DNA from 3 places in the Breoghania sp. L-A4 genome. Region 2 is predicted to be linked to each of the others. Evidence: riboswitches for the same ligand, from Rfam matches in the RefSeq annotation. Region 2 holds a riboswitch; each other region holds the start of a gene.

Region 1 (6,928 bases), 720 kb from region 2:
ATCGAGCTTTTCACTGTTCACGATGTAGATCAGCTCGTCATAGACCGGCACGCCGTGTTCCTCGGGGTAGATGGCGATGCCGGGCTTGCCCTCGATCTCGAGCTGGGTGAGTTCGAAATTGCGGTAGGCGCCGATGACCGCGTCCACCTGTCCGGACAACAGGGCGGGGGTGAGCGCGAAGTTGACGTTGATCATCTCCACATCCGCTTCCGTGAGACCCACGGTCTTCAGCATGGTCGAGAGGATCGCGTCCTCGAAGCCGGAGATCGAGAAGCCGACCTTCTTGCCCTTCAGGTCCTTGAGCGACTTGATGGGGCCATCCTTCAGCGCGATCAGCGCGTTGAGCGGCGTTTCCACCAGCGTGCCGATGCGGGTGAGCGGCAGTTCCGCCTGCACCTGCTCGTAGAGTGTGGGCTGGTAGGAAACGGCGATGTCACCCTGGCCGGCGGCGACCAGCCTGGGTGGCGCGCTGGGATCGGAAGGCGCGATCAGCTCCACGTCGAGGCCTTCCGCTTCAAAGTATCCCAACTCCTGGGCGACGATCAGCGGGCCGTGGTCGGGGTTGACGTACCAGTCCAGCAGCACGGTCAGCTTGTCGCTGGCATATGCCGGTGATTGCAGCGCGGGCGTCAGCAGCATGAGCGCGGCAAGGGCCGCGAGGCAAAGGCGTTTCATTCAAAGTCCTCCAGTGGATGGGTCAGTCGGTTTCGGCTTGCCATGGGACCATGGCGGTGGTGATGCGGGCGACGGCGAAGCGCAGAAGAAGCGCCATGACCGCGAGAATGGCGAGCGCGGCGAAGACCAGATCGGTCTGTACGCGGGCGTTGGCCTGAAGCATGACGAAGCCCAGGCCGGCGCTTGATCCGACCCATTCGCCGACGATCGCGCCGATGGGGGCGAAGACGGCGGAAACGCGCAGGCCGGTGGACAGGGCGGGAAGGGCGGCGGGAATACGGAAATACAGCATCACCTGCCACCGGGTGGCGCGGGTCAGCCGCGCGTAGTCCAGCAGATCGGGGTCGGTGCGCGTCAGTCCGTCATAGAAGGACGAGGCCACGGGGAAGAAGATGATCAGCATCGCCATGACGATCTTGGAGGCAATGCCGAAGCCGAACCACAGCACCAAAAGCGGCGCTATGGCGAAGACCGGCAGGGCCTGGGTGATGACGATGGCGGGCAGCGCGAAGCGGCGCACGAGGGGCGACAGGCTCATGGCCACCGCGATGAGCACGCCGGTGAGACAGCCCAGCACGAGGCCCGCGAGGGTTTCCAGCGCCGTGATGCCGGCGTGCGAGAGCAGATAGTCGCCGCGTGTCCACAGGGCCGCGCCCACACGCGCGGGGCCCGGCAGCATGTAGGCGGGCAGCGCGAAGGCCCACACGCTGATCTCCCAGACGGCCAGGAACGCGGCGGCGCTGACGCCGATGTTGACGGCCGCGCGTCCGCGCGCGGACGCGCCGGGCGCATCGCGATGCGATGGCCTCATGCCAGGCACCGCGATGGGGCAGTGTGGGCTTCATGCGCATGCCGACGGGTCCGGCCGGGATGCCGAGGTGCGAAAACGCGCGTGCCCTTGGGAAGGGGGTAAGAGCGTGCGGCGCGCGCAGGGGCGCACCTTGTAAGACAAAGCATGGGATCTCCCCGTCCTTGATATCAAAGACCATGGAGACCCGGGAGAGTGGCTCAGGTTCCCGTCCCTTCGCCGGTATGACCCGGATCAGGTTCGAAGGGTTCGGCAGCCTCGGAAGACCGACCATCTCAGTTCAACGGAACACCCCTCGGAACTTGGCCGCAAGCATGCTCGGTTCGTTTCGTTCGCGCAAGGGGGGCTGTGAATTTCGCGACTGTCGGAGTGGAGGGCGCGGAGGATTTCCTGAACCGGTCTGTGTCGGGGGTGGATGCTCGGGACAGGCCCGAGCATGACGAATTTTGTTTTTTGTCAGCGACTTGCGCCGATCTTTCGTCATCCTCGGCCTTGTGCCGAGGATCCATTCCGTTCTGATGCTCGCGGGGAAGGGGTTGCCGTTTGTCGTGCGGGTCCCTCACTCGCCGTGCGGCCCGGGCGGCACGTGCAGCAGCGCCTGCTTGATGCGCTCGTGTTCGCGTAGGGCGCCCCAGGCGGCGTAGCTGGAGACCACGAGCGGCACCAGATAGGTGAGCAGGATCTTCGTCCAGCGGACCTCGCCGGCCAGGATCGCCTCGCCCTGGTTGACGGCGGTCAGGATGGTGCCGACGAACAGGCAGATCTTCATGCTGCGGTAGACCACGGGCGGCCGCAGCACCGCATCCAGCGCCACCCAGCCGGGCGTCTTGTCGCTCATTTCGCCTTCCTTCCGATTGGTGCTTGTCACTATTTATCTTTCGATAAATAATGTCGACAGAAATGAACCGCCGCGCAAAGGGCGGTCACGCGCCGCCCTCAAGGGCCGCTCCGGGGGGAGAGACATGAAAGCAGCCGATTTCGCCTATGCGCGACCCGACACGCTTGCGCAGGCCGTGGCGCTGATGAGTCGCGACGGCGTGGACGCGGTGGCGCTGGCCGGCGGGCAGAGCCTGATGCCGGTGATGAATTTCCGCTTCAACGAGCCGGACCTTGTGGTCGATCTCAATGCGATCGCCGAGCTGTCCGGCATATCGGAGACGCCGGCAGGCCTGCGCATCGGGGCGCTGACCCGGCATGCCGAACTGATGGCATCCCCGGTGATCGCCGAGCACGCGCCGCTGATCGCGCTGGCCATGCCGCATATCGCCCATCCGGCGATCCGCAACCGCGGCACCATCGGCGGCAGCATCGCCCTTGCCGATCCGGCGGCCGAGCTGCCCGCCTGCCTGCTGGCGCTGGGCGGCACCGTGCATGTCGCGGGGCCCAACGGCGCGCGGTCGATCGCGGCGGACAATTTCTTTCTCGGTCTTTACGACACCGCGCTGGGGCCGGCCGAGCTGATCGTCGCGCTGGAGGTGCCCAGGCCGGCGCCCGGCGCGCGCTTCGCTTTTCGCGAGCTGACCCGCAGGCATGGCGATTACGCCATGGCGGGGCTGGCGGTGGCCGCGCAGGTGGAGGACGGGCTGATCTCGTCCGCGCGGATCGCCGGCTTCGGGCTTGCGGACCGCCCGGTGCGGCTCGGGCAGGCGGAAGCGGCCATTACCGGGTTTCCGCCGCGCGACGCGCAGGCCGTCTTCAAGGCCGCGGCCAGCATGGAAACGCTGGACACCCACGGCGATCTCAACGCCTCGCCGCAGATGAAGCGGCATCTGGCGGCGGTGCTGATGAAACGCGTTTTGAGCGGGCTTTGAGACCATGCCAGGAAACGAGCCAATGATGGATCGGACGCGAGCACTTGCGATGACGGTGAACGGCGAGGCGGTGTCCCGCGACGTTCCCGTGCGCATCAATCTTGTCGATTTTCTGCGCGGCGAACTGGGGCTCACCGGCAGCCATGTGGGCTGCGAGCACGGCGTGTGCGGCGCCTGCACCGTACTGGTCGACGGGCAGAGCGTGCGCGGCTGTTTGATGCTGGCGGTGCAGGCCGACGGCGCCGAGGTGACCACGGTCGAGGGCTTCGCCGAAGCGCCCGGCGAGACGGGACGGCAGGCGCGCGCGCTGCAGCAGGCGTTCCACCGCCACAACGCGTTGCAATGCGGCTTCTGTTCGCCCGGCATGCTGGCGAGCGCATTGGAACTGGTGCAGGCGGGCAAGACGTGCGACCGGGCCGAGATCCGTGAGCACATCTCGGGCAACTACTGCCGCTGCACCGGCTATCAGGCGATTGTCGATGCCATTGAGGACGTGATGCTGGGGAGGGGCGGACAATGAGCGCCGAGACAAAAGCGGGTCTGCATGATTTCGACCGGCCCAACAGCTACATCGGCAGCACGGTGCCGCGCCCCAACGCCAAGCGGCTGCTGGAGGGCCGGGGCCGCTACGTGGACGACTTCAGCCCGCCGCGCATGGTGCACGCGGCCTTCGTGCGCAGCTCGCACGCGCATGCAAGAATCACCGCCATCGATGTGACCGAGGCGGTGGCGCTGGACGGCGTGCTGCGGGTGTTCACGGCCGCCGATTTCGAGGGCGTCGTGACGCCCTGGGTGGGCGTGCTCAGCCATCTGGCGGGGCTTCGATCCGCGCCGCAGTCGCCGCTGGCGACAGACACGGTGCGCTGGCAGGGCGAGCCCGTGGTGATGGTGGTGGCGGTCAGCCGGGCGGTGGCCGAGGACGCCTGCGCGCTGGTGGGCGTGGATTACGAAGAACTGCCCGCGGCCTGCGACATGGAGCGCGCGCTGGAGCCCGGCACACCGGTGATCCACGCGTCGTTCGGCGACAATCTCGCCTGGGAACGGGTGGTGGAGACCGGCGACGTCGCGGCGGCGTTTTCGCGCGGCGACGTGACAATCGTCGAGCGCACCTTCCGTTTCAACCGGCACACCGGCGTGACGCTCGAGCCGCGCGCGGCGCTCATCGATTTCGACCCGTCGGAGCAGCGGCTGACGTTTCGCTATTCCGGACAGGCGCCGCACATGATGCAGGCAGTGCTGGCCAAACATCTGGACCTGCCGGAGGAGAACGTCCGCATCATCGCCGGCGATGTGGGCGGGTCCTTCGGCATCAAGATCCACACCTATGGTGACGAGATCGCCGTGGCGGCGGCGGCGAAGATCCTCAAGCGGCCGGTGAAATTCACCGCCGACCGGCTGGAGAGTTTCGTCACCGACATCCACGCCCGCGACCACCGGGTGACGGCGAAGCTGGCGGTGGACGCCGACGGCCGCATGGTGGCGCTGGAAATGGACGATCTCACCGGCATCGGGCCCTACAGCGTCTATCCGCGCACCTCGGCGATCGAGGCCAACCAGGTGCTCAATCTGACCGGCGCGCCCTACCGCATTCCCGCCTACAAGGCCCGCGCTCGCGTCGTCTTCCAGAACAAGAACGTCATGTGCCAGTACCGCGCCGTCGGCCATCCGATCGCCATGGCGGTGATGGAGGGGCTGGTGGAGGACATGGCGGCGAAGACCGGAATGGACCCGGTGGAACTCAGGCGCCGCAACCTTATTCTCGACGACGCCTATCCGGCGACCTCGGCCTCGGGCATGAAGCTGGCGGATCTGTCGCACCACCGTTCGCTCGCAAAGCTTCTGGAGATCATGGACTACGACGGCCTGCGCGCCCGCCAGAGCGAGATGCGCGAGAAGGGCGTCTACCGCGGCATCGGGTTGTGCTCGATGGTCGAGGTCACCAACCCCAGCCCGATGTTCTACGGCATCGGCGGCGCGCCGATCGCCGCGCAGGACGGGGCGACGATCCGGCTGGACACTTCCGGCGCGATCCATGTGTCGTCCTCGATCACCGAGCAGGGCCAGGGCACGGAGACGATCCTGGCGCAGATCGCCGCCGACGGGTTTGGCGTCTCCATCGACAAGGTGAAGGTGACCACGGGCGACACGGAGACCACGCCCTACGGCGGCGGCACGTGGGCCTCGCGCGGCGCGGGCATCGGCGGCGAGGCGGCGCTCTTGGCGGCGCATGCGCTAAAAGGTCAGGTGCTGGAGGTGGCGGCCTCCATCCTGCAGGCGGAGCAGGGCGCGCTGGACATCGTCGATGGTCAGGTGACGGACGCGTCCGGTCCGCGCATCAATCTCGATGAGTTGGCGCGCATCGTCTACTACCGCGGCAACGAGCTGCCCGACGATCTCAAGCCCGAACTGGTCGCAACCCGGCATTACCGGGTGACGGAATTCCCCTTCGTCTTCACCAACGGCGCGCTGGCCGCGCACGTGGAGGTGGACACCGAGACCGGACTGACAAAGGTGTTGGACTTCTGGGTGGTGGAGGACTGCGGCCGGGTGATCAACCCCAAGCTGGTGGACGAGCAGATCCGCGGCGGCGTGGTGCAGGGCATCGGCGGCGCGCTGTTTGAGGAATGCGTCTATTCCGAGGACGGGCAGATGCTCAACGCCTCGCTCGCCGACTATCTGGTGCCCATGGCGGGCGAGATGCCCGACATCGCGGTCGCCCATATCGAGACGCCGACGCGCACCTCGGTTCTGGGCGCGAAGGGCGCGGGCGAGGCGGGCACCGGCGGCGCGCCTGCCGCCATCCTCAACGCCATCAACGACGCGCTCAGGCCGCTCGGCGCGTCGCTCTACGAGCAGCCCGCGACGCCCATGCGCGTGCTCACCGCGCTGGGGGTGTTGGGGTAGGGATCAGGCCGGGATCGACTCGGGCTGCGGCAGTGCGGCCTCGCGGTTGCGCGGCAGATAGAGCCGGAAGGTCGTGCCGCGGCCGAGCGCGCTATCGACGCTGACGAAGCCGTTGGACTGCGCCACGAAACCATAGACCATGCTCAGGCCGAGACCGCTGCCCTTGCCAAAGTCTTTGGTGGTGAAGAAGGGTTCGAACATGTGCTCCAGGGTTTCCGGCGACATGCCGGTTCCGGTATCGCGCACGGAAATCACCACGTAGTCTCCAGGCATGATTTCCGCGCGTTGTTCGAAGAACGCCTCCTTGACCGTCTTGTTCCGCGCCGACATTTCCAGAAGTCCACTTGCCGGGATCGCGTCGCGCGCGTTGATCGCGAGGTTGATCAGCGCGTTCTCGAGCTGGTTCTGGTCCACTTTCGCCCACCAAAGGCCGGCGCTCAGGCGGATTTTCAGGTGGACCTCCGCGCCCAGCGTGCGTTCGAGCAGTTCGCGCAGGCTGTGCAGCAGCGTGCCGATGTCTGTGGGGACGGGCGAAAGCATTTGCTGGCGCGAGAAGGCCAGCAGCCGGTTGGTCAGCGAGGATGCACGGTCCAGCGCCTTGTGGATCATGTCAAGCCGCGCGCGCGCCGCCTTGTTTCCGGCGAGCTCGTCTTCGAGGATTTCCGAATTCAGCGACATGATGGACAGCAGATTGTTGAAGTCGTGGGCGATGCCGCCGGTCAGTTGGCCG
Region 2 (6,928 bases):
ATTGCCGTTGACCAGCGCCTCGCCGGTGCCGTTGGGCTCGTGGAAGCCGGGCCCATAATAGAGTTTCGTCGCCTTGTGGAATCCCATGGCGAGATCGCTCCAGGGACCGAGGAACTCGGCCGCATCGATGACGCCTGTCTGAAGCGCGGTGAGGATTTCCGACGGCGGCAGCGAGACGGGTGTGGCGCCCAGCTTGCGCATGACCTCGCCGCCCAAGCCCGGCATGCGGATCTTCAGGCCTTCGATGTCATCGAGCGTGTTGATTTCCTTGTTGAACCAGCCGCCCATCTGGAACCCGGTGTTGCCACCCATGAAGGGTTTGACGCCGAAGGGCGCATAGAGCGTGTCCCAGACTTCCTGGCCGCCGCCCTGCTCGATCCACATCATGTGCTCCAGCGGCGTCAGGCCGAAGGGCACGGCGGTGAAGAAGGCGGCCGCGGGCATCTTGCCCTGCCAGAAGAAGGACGCCGAATGCCCGAGCTGCGCGGTGCCGCTGGACACCGCGTCAAAGACCTCCAGCGCAGGCACCAGCTCGCCCGCCGCATAGAGCCGCACGCGCATGCGGCCGCCGCTCAGCAGGCCGATGTTGTCGGCGATCCGCTGCGCCGTGACGCCCGGACCGGGCAGGTTCTTCGGCCAAGAGGTGACCATCTTCCATTCGATGACCGGCTGCTCGTCGCCAGACTGGGCGATGGCGGGCGCAGCGAGCCCCGCCGCGGCGACGCCCGTGGCACCGGCAAGCAACACATTCCGCCGCGAGATCGCAGCGCCTGGCAGCCCCTTGTCACTGGTTTCGGTCATTGCGTGTTCTCCGTCCATTGAGCATGGAAGTGATGCACCGGCCCGTGACCGGCACCGATCGTCAGATCGTCGGCGGCCCTGATCGCCGCGGTTACATAGTCCTTGGCGGCAGCGACGGCGGCGGCAAGATCCAGCCCGCGCGCCAGCCCCGCCGCGATGGCCGAGGACAATGTGCAGCCGGTGCCATGGGTGTTCTTCGTCTCAAGGCGCGGCGCGGTGAACCATCGCGCGCCATTGGCGCTCAGCAGAATATCGGCGCTCTCCGCCCCATCCCCATGGCCGCCCTTGACCAGCACGGCGCGCGGACCCAGCGCCAGCAGCGCCTCCGCCTGCGCCTGCATCTGCGCGCGCGTCTCGGCGACCGGCGCATCCAGGATTCGTGCCGCCTCATGCAGGTTGGGCGTGATCAGCGCCGCGCGCGGAAACAGTTCCGCAACCAGCACCGCCACAGCCTCATTGGCGAGAAGCGGATCGCCCGAGGCCGCCACCATGACGGGATCGAGCACGGCATCGGTGCGATCGAAGGCGTCCAGCCCACGGGCCACCGCCTCGATGACGGCGGGCCGCGACAGCATGCCGATCTTCACAGCGTCCACCTTGAGATCGGAGAACACCGCGTCCATCTGCGCGCGAACAAAGTCCGGCGGCACATCGTAGATGCCGGTGACGCCCAGCGTGTTCTGCGCGGTCAGCGCCGCGATGACGCTGGCGCCATAGACGCCGAGCGCGGAAAAGGTCTTCAGATCAGCCTGAATGCCCGCGCCGCCGCCGGAATCGGATCCGGCGATTGTTACGGCGATTGCCGTCATTGTGCTGTTACTCCCAAATCGGTTGCGCGCGGATCCCCATCCGCTTCCTCGACGGCGACGCGGGCGGCCCTGCGCAGCGTGTCGCCATCCAGCGTGTACAGCGCATCCAGCAAAGAGACCGCGAAACTCCCCGGCCCTCTCGCCTCGCCCGCCGCGATTTCTCCCGCGACCCCGACGACAGTGAAAGCGCAAACGGCGGAGCGCAGGGGATCGTGCTCGACGGCCAGGAAAGCGCTGGCCACCGCCGTCGCCGCACACCCCATGGCCGTCACCCGTGCCATCAGCGGATGACCGTTGGACAGGGCCGCCGAACGTCCGCCGTCGCTGATACGGTCAACCTCGCCGGTCAGCGCCACGCAGGTGAGCTTGCGCACCGCGTAATGCGCCGCCGTCTCGCCGGGTTCCGCCAGAGAGGCGAATTCCTCGGCATTGGCGCGCACAATCATGGGTTCCCGGTCGACCAGCGCGCGCGCCAGAGCCAGCCGCTCGGGCGAGCGGTTGACCAGCACCGGATCCAGCACCCAAGGCGTTTGTGTCTCAAGCGCTGCATCAAGCGCCAGGTCAATGGCGTCGCGCCGCTCGCGGTCGAGCGTCCCCAGATTGACCAGCAATGCGTCAGCGCTGGAGACGAAGGCCGGCACCTCCGAGGGTGCCACGGTCATCGACGGCCTGACGCCCAGCGCCAGCAGCATGTTGGCGGAAAAGTTCTGCGCCACCGCGTTGGTGATGCAGTGCACCCGCACCTTTGCGCCGCGCAATCGCTCCAGCGAGTCCGCCAGATGATCCATATCGACAACCGGTGTCATTGTCCCGGGCACTCCTTGCGGCCGCCGCGCGTTGACAGGCGTGAACGCGCTGATGACCCGTGTCCCGGCCGCAATGGCGACTGGAGCAATGGCACCGTAAGGCTCGCGCCGGTTAAATCGTTGGTGGAATCGTGAGCGCCGCATGACGCAGGCGTTGCTGCTGACATCATTCCCATTCCCTCCGCCGGCATGATCCGGTTCAGGTTCAAGGGGTTGGCAAAATGCCTCTCAGCCGGATCGGCACCCCCATGAGACGGCCAACAGCTACCGCGCCCGCCGGTCCATTGCAACCCCCGGGGCGCGGCCCCGCCTCGGCCGTCTTCCACCGCAACCGGAGCCACGGCCTCTTGTTCTCGGCGTCACAATCCGGTTCACTGCGGCGAACACGCGCGCGGCGGCCCGCTATCGCGACGCACGCAAAACCGGAGAGACTCATGAAGCCGTTTTTCGTCCTCATCAAGTGCCGGCTCGGCAAGGCCTATGAGGTCGCGGGCGAAATCGCCGACGCGGAAATCGCCTCCGAGATCTACTCGACCGCGGGCGATTACGACCTGCTGGCAAAATTCTACGTCGAGGACGACGCCGACATCGGCCATTTCGTGAACGAAAAGGTCCACTGCATCGACAACATCCAGGACACCAAGACGATCATCACGTTCAAGGCGTTCTGACCGACGAAGCCGGTCGGGCAAGGCGTTCTGACCGGCCAGGCCGGTCGGGCAAGGCGTTCTGACCGGCAGCGCCGACCAGGCAAGGCGTTCTGAGATTGGGGAGGCTGTCATGATCCGCATCGCCGCGCTTGTCGCGTGCCTCGCTTGGCCGGTCACGGCCGGTGCGCAGATGCCGGATGAGCAGGTCAAGCAGATCCTCACCATGACCAAGGCCAACTGGGTGGCGTTTCGCGACTGGCAGGGGCGGCAGTTAATCTACTTCACCCACCTGGAAGCTTGGAAATGCGGCATCGGCGCCGTGCGCTACGGGCTCAACGACGATCCGGTGGAAACCGTCTGGACGCTGGAGGCCTGCAACCCGAATGCGCCCAACGCGGTGACCAAGGAGATCCCGTATCTCTCCCTGCCCGCCAATTCGGCGCAGAGCATCTCTGTGCAACTGACCTTCAAGGACGGCACGACAAGCGCGATCGAGACATTTGCCTATGATCCGGATGTGGGGCAGTAGGCGCGGGTCCTGGGCGACAATTTTCCAAGGACACGATCCGTGTCATCGCGCATGATCGGCGATGGACTATGGCTAGGGGGGCGCACGATGAAAGACGACATCTCTACACCGAACAGCACACGGGCGATCGCGCATTGGCGGATCATTCTCGCCGCTATCCTCGATTTCCTGACGGCATTCTTTGTCATCGGCTACAGCGTCGCGCGTGTATCCGGTGACACGACCGATGATGGTTTCAAGCTGAACGGAATGCCGGCGCTAGTCATGTTCGCTTTGATCGTCGCTTATTTCTGGATCGGCAGAAAGTACCTCGGCGGCACGCTGTGGCAGCGCCTTCTCAAAGCACGATAAGCGGTCCTGACCTCGTCACGCCTTGGACGGCGTCTGCGCGCGCCTGGCGCGGGTGCGGTCGATGCCGAGGCGATGCTCGCGGAAGATGACGAACAGGCCCGCCGCAATCACCAGCGTGGCGCCGCCGACGACCCATGGCCCCGGAACTTCGGAAAACACCAGCCAGCCGACGGCCGTCGCCCAGATCATCGTCGTGTAGTCGAAGGGCGCGATCGTCGAGGCGTCGGCGTTGCGATAGCTCTGGGTGAGGAAAATCTGCCCCACCCCCCGACCAGGCCGGTGGCGACCAGCAACACCCATTGCTGCGGGTCGGGCATCACCCAGGCCCACGACGGCCAGGCCCAGCCGATCGGAAGCGTCATCAGCGCCATGACGGAGGACGACCCCGAAAACCACAGCACAATGGTGGCGGATCGTTCGGTGAGGATCAGCTTGCGCACGATGATCGCCGCCAGCGCCATGAAAATGGTGCCGATGAAGGCGAGCAAGGCTCCGAATGCGGTGTCGCCATGCATGTCGGTCGTGCCGAGATGCGGATAAAGGATGATCAGAACGCCGAAGAAGCCGACGCCGACGGCGCTCCAGCGATAAATGCCCACCACCTCGCCTAGGACGAAGACCGCCAGCACCACCGTCATCAGCGGCGCGGCGTAGCTGATCGCGGTGGCGTCCGGCAGCGGGATATAGGCAAGCGCCGCGAAATTCAGCGTCATGGCGGTAACGCCGATGAAGGAGCGGAAGAAGTGCCCGAAGGGCCGGGTTGTCCTGATCGACGAAAGCAACCGTCTCTGCCACATCATCCACACGAGAACGGGAACCATGCCGGCGAAATTGCGCGCGAAGACGATCTCGCCCGTGGGCACGTCGCCGCTCAACTGCTTCACCATGGCCGCCATGATGACGAAGACGATGGTGGAGAGGATTTTCAGCGTGATGCCGGCCAGCGGCCGCTGTTCAGTCTGGCCGATTTCCGATGCATCGAAAGAAGCGGACATGGATTTTCCTTATCGGAGGCAATCCCCTTGTCCGCCCCAGACATTGATATTTCGAGAACGAAGCGCCACTGCCCCGAAGAAGACATGACGCCGCACGGGTCTTCCGCGCGGCGTCTGAACGTTCAACCAAGCCGGATCAGGCCTTGGCCGCCTGGATCGCTTCCCACACCCGCGCCGGCGTTGCCGGCATGTCGATGTGCGTGACGCCCGCGCCGCGCCGAAGCGCATCACCCACGGCGTTCATCACCGCGCCGCAGCCGCCGATGGTGCCCGCCTCGCCGGCGCCCTTGATGCCCATGGCGTTGGTGGTCGAGGGAATGTTGCGCGTCTCGAAGTGGAAATCCGGCAGGTCCTGCGCGCGCGGCATCGTGTAGTCGAGGAACGAGGCGGTGAGCAATTGCCCGTCCGCGTCGTAGACCGTGCGTTCCAGCAGTGCCTGGCCGATGGCCTGCGCCACGCCGCCGTGCACCTGCCCTTCCAGCAGCATCGGATTCACGGTGACGCCGAAATCATCGACAATCGTGTAAGCGATAACCTCGGTGGTGCCGAGTTCCGGGTCGATCTCCACCTCGCAGATGTGGGTGCCGTTCGGATAGGTGTTTTCGTCCTGCTTGACCTTGCCGCGCGCCTTCAGCATCTCCGGATCAGGGGCCGTGGAGGCAATCTCGGCAAGCGTGACGGCCTGATCCGTGCCCACCACGCGAACCGCGCCGTCAACCAGCTCCAGATCCGCGGTTCCCGCTTCCAGCTTTTCGGCGGCCAGCTTCTTGATCTGCTCCACCAGCGTCTTGCTGGCTTCATTGACAGAGGGCAGACCGATGGGGATCGAGCGGGAGCCGCCCGTGCCGCCGCCGGTGCGCACCCGGTCCGTGTCCCCCTGGATCACCTCGATGTGCTCGAGATCGATGCCGAGATACTCCGCCACCAACTGGCCGTAGGCCGTGGCATGGCCCTGGCCGTTGGATTGGGTGCCGATCATCAGGCTGACGGTGCCGTCGCCGCTGAGCAGCAGGTTTGCCTCCTCGGAGCCCGCGAAGGCGCAGGCCTCGATATAGGTCGACATGCCGATGCCGCGATATTTGCCGCGTCCGGCGGCTTCCTTCACGCGGCCATCAAAGCCCGCCCAGTCGGCGACCTTCATCGCCTGGGTCATATGACCGGCGAAGTCGCCCGTGTCATACATGCGGCCAGTCTGCGTGGTGTAGGGCAGCGCGTCCGACGGGATGAAGTTGCGGGCCCGCAGCTCATGCGTCGTGACGCCCAGATCGAGTGCCGCCTTGTCCATCAGCCGGTCGATCAGATAGGCGGCCTCGGGCCGCCCCGCGCCGCGATAGGCGTCCACCGGCACCGTGTTGGTGAACACGCCGCGGATACGCACATGCACCGCCGGAATGTCGTAGAGCCCGCTGGTCATCGACGTGCCGACAAACGGAATATAGGGGCCGAACTGATGCAGATAGGCGCCCATGTTGGCGATCAGATCCACCCGCATGCCGAGGATCTTGCCGTCATCGTCCATCGCCAGTTCGGCATGGGTGACGTTGTCACGGCCGTGTGCGTCGGACACGAAATGGTCCATGCGCTCGCCGATCCATTTGACGGGCTTGCCGAGCCGCCTGGCGGCCACACAGACCAGCGGATACTCGGGGTAGACGAACATCTTGGTGCCGAAGCCGCCACCCACATCCGGCGTGACCACCCGCATCTGCGCCGGCTCGATCTTCAGGATCTTGCCCGCAACGATGTCGCGCACGCTGTGCCCGCCCTGGGTTCCGACCGTCAGCGTGTAGCGCTCGCTGTCCGTGTCGAATTCGGCGACGCAGCCGCGCGTGTCGAGATAGTTTGAGACCAGACGATTGTTGACGATGTCGATGGCGCTGAATTTGGTCGCCCTGGCAAAGGCCGCATCCGCCTTGTCCTTGTCGCCCTGGCCGAGTTCGAACGCCTGGTTGGTGCCCGTGTCCGGCCAGACAAGCGTCGCGCCCTC
Region 3 (6,928 bases), 2.4 Mb from region 2:
ATTTTTCATTCAAGCGAATTGACTTTAGTAAGCAGAGCGGAATCGAGATTCGAGACCAAGATACAGACACAAAAATCCCACTTTCAGAACTTTCATCGGGGGAGCAGCATGAACTGGTTCTTATCTATGAACTGCTGTTCAAAGTGAAAGATGGTTCATTGATTTTGATCGACGAGCCGGAGCTTTCACTGCATGTTGGATGGCAAAAACGATTTATTTCGGATATCCAAAAAATACAAAGACTAAAACATATGACTTTTGTTATAGCTACACATTCTCCACAAATCATTAATGATAAGTGGGATCTCGTCCAGGACTTAGCCTCGTAGGATCTAGCAATGAGTAGTGTAAAAGACGAGATCACCGGTCAAACACTGGCTAACCAAATCATGTTAGAGAAAGCGTCCCACAGTGGTAGCTTTTTATTGGTTGAGGGAAGCTCAGACGCTAGTATGTTTGCAAATTTTTCAGATAAAAAACAATGTTCAATTGTTGTTTGTATCGGATGGAAAAATCTATTTGAGTCTATTAGCATTCTTTCTGAACTACAACAAACCCAAATTCTTGGTTATTGTGATCGAGATTATTCAGATATCGTTGGTTACTCAGAATATAATGGGTCCATTGTTTTTACTGATGAGAATGACATAGAAACACAAATAATATGCTCTGAAGCTCTCGGGAAAGTTCTGGAGGAGTTTGGGCACACTGATCGCATCGCCGCAGAAATAGACCGAGAAAATACGTCGCCATCAGAATTGGTTCTTCAGTGGTCGCAAGCCACGGGCGCACTGCGGTTATTATCTGCGCAAAACAGATGGAAACTCAAGTTCAAGGATATGAAGTATAAATTCGTTGATACGAACAGTCCGGAATTTTGCATCGTCCAAACGGTTCGATATGTCGTTGGCCGATCCGTCCGAGATGAGTTGCCCGACCTGGCCGCCATAGAAACCGCTGTGCGGAGTTGCATTAGAAACAATGGCAGTCGTAATCTAGCGAACGGACATGACTGTGTAGTGGTGCTCGGCAGGGCGTTCCGTCGTCGGTTTGGCAGCACCAATAGATTCAATACAGATGTTGGTCGTGAAGACTTAGCCAAAATATTGCGGATAGCCTATGAATTCGCATTTTTTCAGAAAACGCGTGGATACAGAGAAATCAAAAGGTGGGAGAGCGTGACTGGTTATTCTATCTTAAGAACCACCTAGATCGAGTCACTGGCAGGTAAATCCTCTCAGCTAACTAAATTAAGAATCTTTTTGGCCCTACCTTCTGGAATGTAGGCTTGCCCTGTTCAGTCGCTAACACAGCTGGCGTACAGCGAAGTTCCCCTTCCCGCCCTTTCCCGCCATCAGATGCAAGGTGACGGAAAACTGCTTCGGTCCGGAAGCCCCCTTGCACCCGGACCATGCGCTCCCCTACACTCTCCTCCACTCAACGGGGTGCCGGCGGATCTGCCGGCTGAGAGGCTTGCCAACCCGTCGAACCTGATCCGGATCATGCCGGCGGAGGGATTGAGGCCTTGGTGTTTGTCGCAAAAGCCATGCATGCCGTTTCTCGCCGGCCAACGCGAGGAACCGCCTGATGCCGTCCCCCCAATTCTCAACGGATGCCGCCTTTGCCATGCATCAGGCCATGCGCGCCAAGGCGCCGCTGGTGCACAACATCACCAACTATGTGGTCATGACGATCTCCGCCAACGTGCTGCTCGCCGCCGGCGCCTCGCCCGCCATGGTGCACGCGGTGGAGGAGGCCGAGGAGTTTCTCGGCATCTCGTCCGCGCTGGTCGCCAACATCGGAACGCTGTCGCCGCGCTGGGTCGAGGCCATGGAGGCCTGCGGGGCGGCTGCATCGAAAGCCGGGAAACCCTGGGTGCTCGATCCGGTCGGCTGCGGCGCGACGGCCTATCGCACGGAGGTTGCCACGCGGTTGGCGGCCCTGAAGCCGACGCTCATCCGCGGCAACGCGTCGGAAATCATGGCGCTGGCGGGCGCCTCGGGCGCGGCGCCCAAGGGTGTCGACAGCACGGTCGGCTCGGATGCGGCGCTGGATGCCGCGCGGGCGCTCAGCCTCGCCACCGGCAGCATCGTCGCGGTGACCGGCGAGACCGATTACGCCACCGATGGCGCGCGCATCATCGCTGTGACCGGCGGCGATCCCATGATGCCGCTGTCGACCGGTCTGGGCTGCTCGCTCAGCGCGCTGTGCGGCGCCTTTCTCGCTGCTGGTGAAGATCCGCTGGCGGCGACGGTCGCGGCGCTTGCGGTTTATGGCGCGGCCGGAGCTGCCGCCGCCGCGGCGAGCGACGGCCCCGGCGATCTGCCGGCCAAACTCTGCAACGCGCTTCATGCGTCAACCGCCGGGATGCTGGCGGCCCATGTTTTGATCACGGAAGGCTCCTGATGGCCCATGCGTTCGACCTGTCCGTCTATCTGGTCACGGACACAAGGCTGTGCGGCGCGCGCGGCGTGGTGGAGACGGCCGTGGCCGCGGCGCGTGGCGGGGCGACGCTCGTCCAGTTGCGCGATCCCGATGCGTCCACCCGGCAACTCGTCGACAGCGCGCGCGCGCTGGTCGCCGCCCTTGCGCCCTTCAACGTGCCGCTGATCGTCAATGACCGCATTGATGTGGCGCTGGCGTCCGGTGCGCATGGGGTGCATGTGGGCCAGAGCGACATGAGGCCTGCCGACGTGCGCACGCTCATCGGTCGCGATGCGATCCTTGGTCTGTCGGTCGGATCGGATGGGGAGCTTGCGAACTCGGATCTGGGTCCGGTCGACTATGTCGGCATCGGCCCGGTCTTTGGCACGCAGACGAAGACCAACGCGGGTCCCGCCATGGGCGTGGAGGGTTTCGCCACGTTCAGGCCGAAAATCGCGCTGCCTGCTGTGGCCATCGGCGGCATCAAGGCGGGACACACGGCGGAGATCATGCGGGCGGGGGCCGATGGGGTTGCGGTCGTCTCGGCGATTTGCGCGGCGGAGGATCCGCGAGCGGCGGCGGAAGATTTCGCCCGCGCCGTCGCATCGGCGAGGGTGTCTTGATTGCGGGGTCGTGAAGCGCAGGCCGGGCGCGGCTCAGGCCGGATCGACGCTCAGGAGGGTTTGTCGCAGCTTCAGCGGACGGCAGAACACCGTGCGCTCGCCGATCCTCACAGGATAACGTGCGGCAGGCTCCGACTCCTGACTGCACAGCATGATCAGTGAGGATGGCGGGATCGCTTCCTCAAGCGTGTTCGGCACGCTGATCAGATAGTCGCCTTGTGTTGTTCCCGCGCGATTGAGAAGCACGGCGAACACGCAGGCGATGATGAGATTGGCAACCACGAAAGCGACCGAGGACGGCATGCCGAGAACCTTGCCGATCCGAGTCGACCGTTCACGCCACCCCGCATTGCGCGGCCGCGCCTCGTTCGCCCCGGGCGCATCGGGCTCGGCAGAGTTCCGGACGGCCGCGGACCCGGCCGCCGCAGGCTGCGGCTGGCCGGCACCATGATCTTCCTCCGTCAGCTCGCCTTTCGTCTCTTCTTGCGGCGGCGCCTTCGCGAAAATCGGCGCGTACCCCACGTCGGGCAGCGTGATGCGCACGTCGCAATCGACGCCGGGATCCGCGTAGTAGAGACGCAACAGGTTGCGCAGGCGTGAGGCGTTCACCCGGACGATGGGATTGGTGCGCGGGTTGAAGCCCTGTTGCTGGTTGAAAACGCTCGTCGCGATGGCGACTTCCTTGAGGCTCTCCGCATCGCCCTCGATCTGCTTGTCGACGAGATAGCTCAGCAGCCGGCTGATTTTCGGGGACCTGGCGAAGTTGTCCGAAGCGAGAATTCCGTCCAGGGCATCCCTGATATCGACGGCTGCCGGAGTATAGCCAGCGTCGGAAATTGGACTCATCGCGTTTTGCTCCAGCCTGCGGGCGAGTTTCGAATAGCTGTGCCCGACATCGGTCAGTCGAAACGTCAGAGGGTCCGCCAAAATCCCTGGCGTGGGCAACGTTCGACCGGTTGGCCGTACAAATTCAACTATTATGATTGGTATTCATTGTCAAATATTTGTCCGGCCAAAAAGCAGTTTGCCGTGCCTGGCGAAAAAAAAGCCGGGCGCAATGGCCCGGCTTGATTGCGTTTGGGAATTTTGTTTCGAGACAACTATTGGACGATGACCTTGGTGCCCACCTGCACCCGTGCGTAAAGATCGATCGCGTCCTCGTTGCGCATGCGGATGCAGCCCGAGGAGACCGCGCGGCCAATGCTCCACGGCTGGTTGGAGCCGTGGATGCGGTACAGCGTGCTGCCGAGATACATGGCGCGGGCGCCGAGCGGATTGGATGGTCCGCCGGGCATGAACGCGGGAAGTCCAGGCTGGCGCTGACGCATCTCCGCCGGCGGCCGCCAGTCCGGCCATTCGGCCTTGCGGGTCACGGTGTGGGTGCCTGCCCATTCGAAGCCCGGACGGCCCACGCCGACGCCGTAGCGCCGCGCCTTGCCGCCGGATTCGACGAGATAGAGATAGCGCGCCGGCGTGTCGATGATCACGGTGCCGGGAGCTTGCCCGCCGCGATAGTCGACGACGGTGGGCAGGAAGGCCGGGTCCATCGGCGGCGGCGACTTGCTCTTTTGCTGTGCCGCGCGGGGGCGTTCCGCCCGGGTGTCGCCGGGCAGGGCGGCGTGACGGAAGCCGCGCGGTGCCGGCAGGCTGACCCGCGGCGTTCTGCGCGAGGTGTCGAGCTTCATCACCCACGGACCGGTGAGGTCCGGGCTGAGGACCAGCGGCGGCGGCGGCGCGCGAAAGGAGCTTTCGGCGAAGGCGGTGACCGGCGTCGCGGCCGCCGCAAGGCAGACCGCGGCCAGAAGCGCGGAAAAGGATCTGTTCATCGGGTTACTCGCGACTGATGGCAATGAGCGCAATGACTGTCGTTTGATCGGGACAAACCCTAGTCGCGTGACCTGAAGGAAATGGTGAATCGCCGCGTAACCGTGATTGCAAATTGATGTGGTGGTTAGCGCTTGGTTTCGATGAATGGTTTATGAAATATGTATCGAATGGAAACTGCAGGTAGAACCATTCATGTTTCAAATGCCGTCAAGAAAAAGTCGAATGGAAACCTGTATTCACAGATTTCGAACTCTTCTACTTGGGGGTGCGGCAGCCGCCATCGCTCGCGACGTCGGGATCAGCGCAGGCGTTTGCGGGTGTCGCGGATGACCGCGGGCAACACGTCCCGCGCGGCCTTGGCGTTCATCCCCGGCATGATGCGCGAGTCGTAGAGCATGTTGAGAATATAGCGGTCGAATTCCGTGAAGCGGGCATGCCGGGAGCTGTCGTTGAAGACGCTGTGTTCCAGCGACTCGTCGTCGTTCATCGGGCCCAGGCCCTGCAGCACTTCCTCGATCAGGCAACGCCGGAACAGGAATTCGCCCTCATCGGACACGATCACGGCGGCGGAGCGGCTGATGCCGCTCTTGTCGGACATCACCCGCACCAGGCAGCGTCCCGGCGCGTCGGCGCTCGGATCATCGTAAATGTGGTTCTGGACGGTTTCCGCATATTGCGGCCGGTCGACAATATAGACGTGGAAATTCGCCTGAGCGGCCGAGCGCGCGATCGTTGTCTGCAGGCCATCGATCTTGTTTCCGATCTCGAGCAGGAAACGGTGCGCCATCGGCAGCCGGTTGGCCTTGGAAAGGTTGTGCACGTAGAAGCGCACCGGTCCGGTGTATTTTTTCACCAGATAGGGTTGCCAGCTCCAAGTGCGGTATTCCAGCCCGAACACGGTGCGTACGAAGCCCTCGGTCAGCTCCCGGTTGGTGAAGGTCCCGGCGTGGCCCTGTGCGCCGGCGCACACCAGCAGGGCGAAGCCGGCGCAAGCGCACACGAACCAGCGTTGCGCGCGCGCCGCTTGCCTGCATCCGGCTGAGCAATCGTGGCGCCGCACAGCGCCATCCGCTTCTCGCATTTCGGTCTCAGGCCCAGTTGGTCGACGGCGTCGGTGTCGGACGCGGCCGCGTTATGCGGATGCATCTGAAACTTTGCCAAATTTCAGGGGCTTGGCAAGACCGCCACCGATTTAAGGGTAACTGCACAATTTTCCCTGACTTAGCGGTAATCAACGCCAGCGCTTCCGCAAAATGGATTTTGGGAACAGTTCTTTAATGCCCCGCGCCCTAGCGTGTGCTGGACACGAACGCTACCGGACGCATCCATGACGGCAACAAAAAAACTCTTCCGAATCGAAGCTCAATTGCGCGGCGCCGCGCGTGGCGGCGAGGATGTGGCGGTCAAGGATGACCTGGCGGCCCAGGAGCGGCACGCCGAGCTCATGAAGGCGCTCGGTGAGCTGAAGGGACTTGTGCAGCCGACCCAGGAAATGGGCGAGCACGTGCTTGAGAACTACAAGCAGGAGCTCGCGCAGGCCGTCAAGCTCAAGACCGAACTCGACGAAATCTACGAAGCCATCAACCGCACCAAGCATGAAATCGCCACGCTGCATCACAGCGGCTTTGAGGGCGACGAGATGCAGCGCGTCACCAATGAACTTGATGCGGTCGTGATCGGCACGGAAACCGCCACGGAATCGATTCTGTCGGCCGCCGAATATGTCGATGAACGCGCGGGCATGCTCGCCAAGAACCTGACCGGTGACGACGAAACCATCGCGCAGGAAATCCAGGAGCGCGTCCTGGAGATCTTCGAGGCCTGCAACTTCCAGGATCTGACCGGGCAGCGGATCACCAAGGTCGTGCGCGCGTTCTCCTTCATCGAGGAACGCATCATCCGGATGATGGATATCTGGGGTGGTATTGAATCGTTCAATGACGTCGCGATCGACAAGAAGGCGGAGCGTTCCGGCGACGAAGCTTTGCTTAACGGTCCCGCGCTCGAAGACGACATCAATGTCGCGTCCCAGGACGACATCGACGCCCTGTTCG

What was found. Region 2 has a riboswitch for thiamine pyrophosphate ahead of thiM (hydroxyethylthiazole kinase). Riboswitches for the same ligand answer to the same signal wherever they lie in the genome.
Region 1: it holds a riboswitch for thiamine pyrophosphate, as region 2 does, so the genes downstream of both, D1F64_RS19320 (ABC transporter permease) here and thiM (hydroxyethylthiazole kinase) in region 2, are expected to answer to the same signal.
Region 3: it holds a riboswitch for thiamine pyrophosphate, as region 2 does, so the genes downstream of both, thiM (hydroxyethylthiazole kinase) here and thiM (hydroxyethylthiazole kinase) in region 2, are expected to answer to the same signal.

Annotation. Positions count from the first base shown of each region.
Region 1 is NZ_CP031841.1:4,222,529-4,229,456, reverse strand. It holds gene D1F64_RS19325 (ABC transporter substrate-binding protein) at 1-675, opposite strand, end outside; gene D1F64_RS19320 (ABC transporter permease) at 698-1,354, opposite strand; TPP riboswitch at 1,678-1,789, opposite strand; gene nrtS (nitrate/nitrite transporter NrtS) at 2,043-2,321, opposite strand; gene D1F64_RS19310 (xanthine dehydrogenase family protein subunit M) at 2,446-3,294, shown strand; gene D1F64_RS19305 ((2Fe-2S)-binding protein) at 3,320-3,814, shown strand; gene D1F64_RS19300 (xanthine dehydrogenase family protein molybdopterin-binding subunit) at 3,811-6,198, shown strand; gene D1F64_RS19295 (ATP-binding protein) at 6,202-6,928, opposite strand, start outside.
Region 2 is NZ_CP031841.1:3,501,061-3,507,988, forward strand. It holds gene D1F64_RS16005 (TRAP transporter substrate-binding protein) at 1-801, opposite strand, end outside; gene thiD (bifunctional hydroxymethylpyrimidine kinase/phosphomethylpyrimidine kinase) at 798-1,610, opposite strand; gene thiM (hydroxyethylthiazole kinase) at 1,607-2,416, opposite strand; TPP riboswitch at 2,576-2,674, opposite strand; gene D1F64_RS16020 (Lrp/AsnC ligand binding domain-containing protein) at 2,851-3,087, shown strand; gene D1F64_RS16025 (hypothetical protein) at 3,197-3,595, shown strand; gene D1F64_RS16030 (hypothetical protein) at 3,683-3,946, shown strand; gene D1F64_RS23895 (hypothetical protein) at 3,962-4,135, opposite strand; gene D1F64_RS16035 (DMT family transporter) at 4,132-4,941, opposite strand; gene D1F64_RS16040 (xanthine dehydrogenase family protein molybdopterin-binding subunit) at 5,078-6,928, opposite strand, start outside.
Region 3 is NZ_CP031841.1:915,034-921,961, forward strand. It holds gene D1F64_RS04260 (AAA family ATPase) at 1-329, shown strand, start outside; gene D1F64_RS04265 (DUF4435 domain-containing protein) at 339-1,211, shown strand; TPP riboswitch at 1,432-1,534, shown strand; gene thiM (hydroxyethylthiazole kinase) at 1,588-2,406, shown strand; gene thiE (thiamine phosphate synthase) at 2,406-3,047, shown strand; gene D1F64_RS04280 (hypothetical protein) at 3,081-3,893, opposite strand; gene D1F64_RS04285 (L,D-transpeptidase) at 4,148-4,873, opposite strand; gene D1F64_RS04290 (DUF2927 domain-containing protein) at 5,173-5,874, opposite strand; gene D1F64_RS04295 (protein phosphatase CheZ) at 6,202-6,928, shown strand, end outside.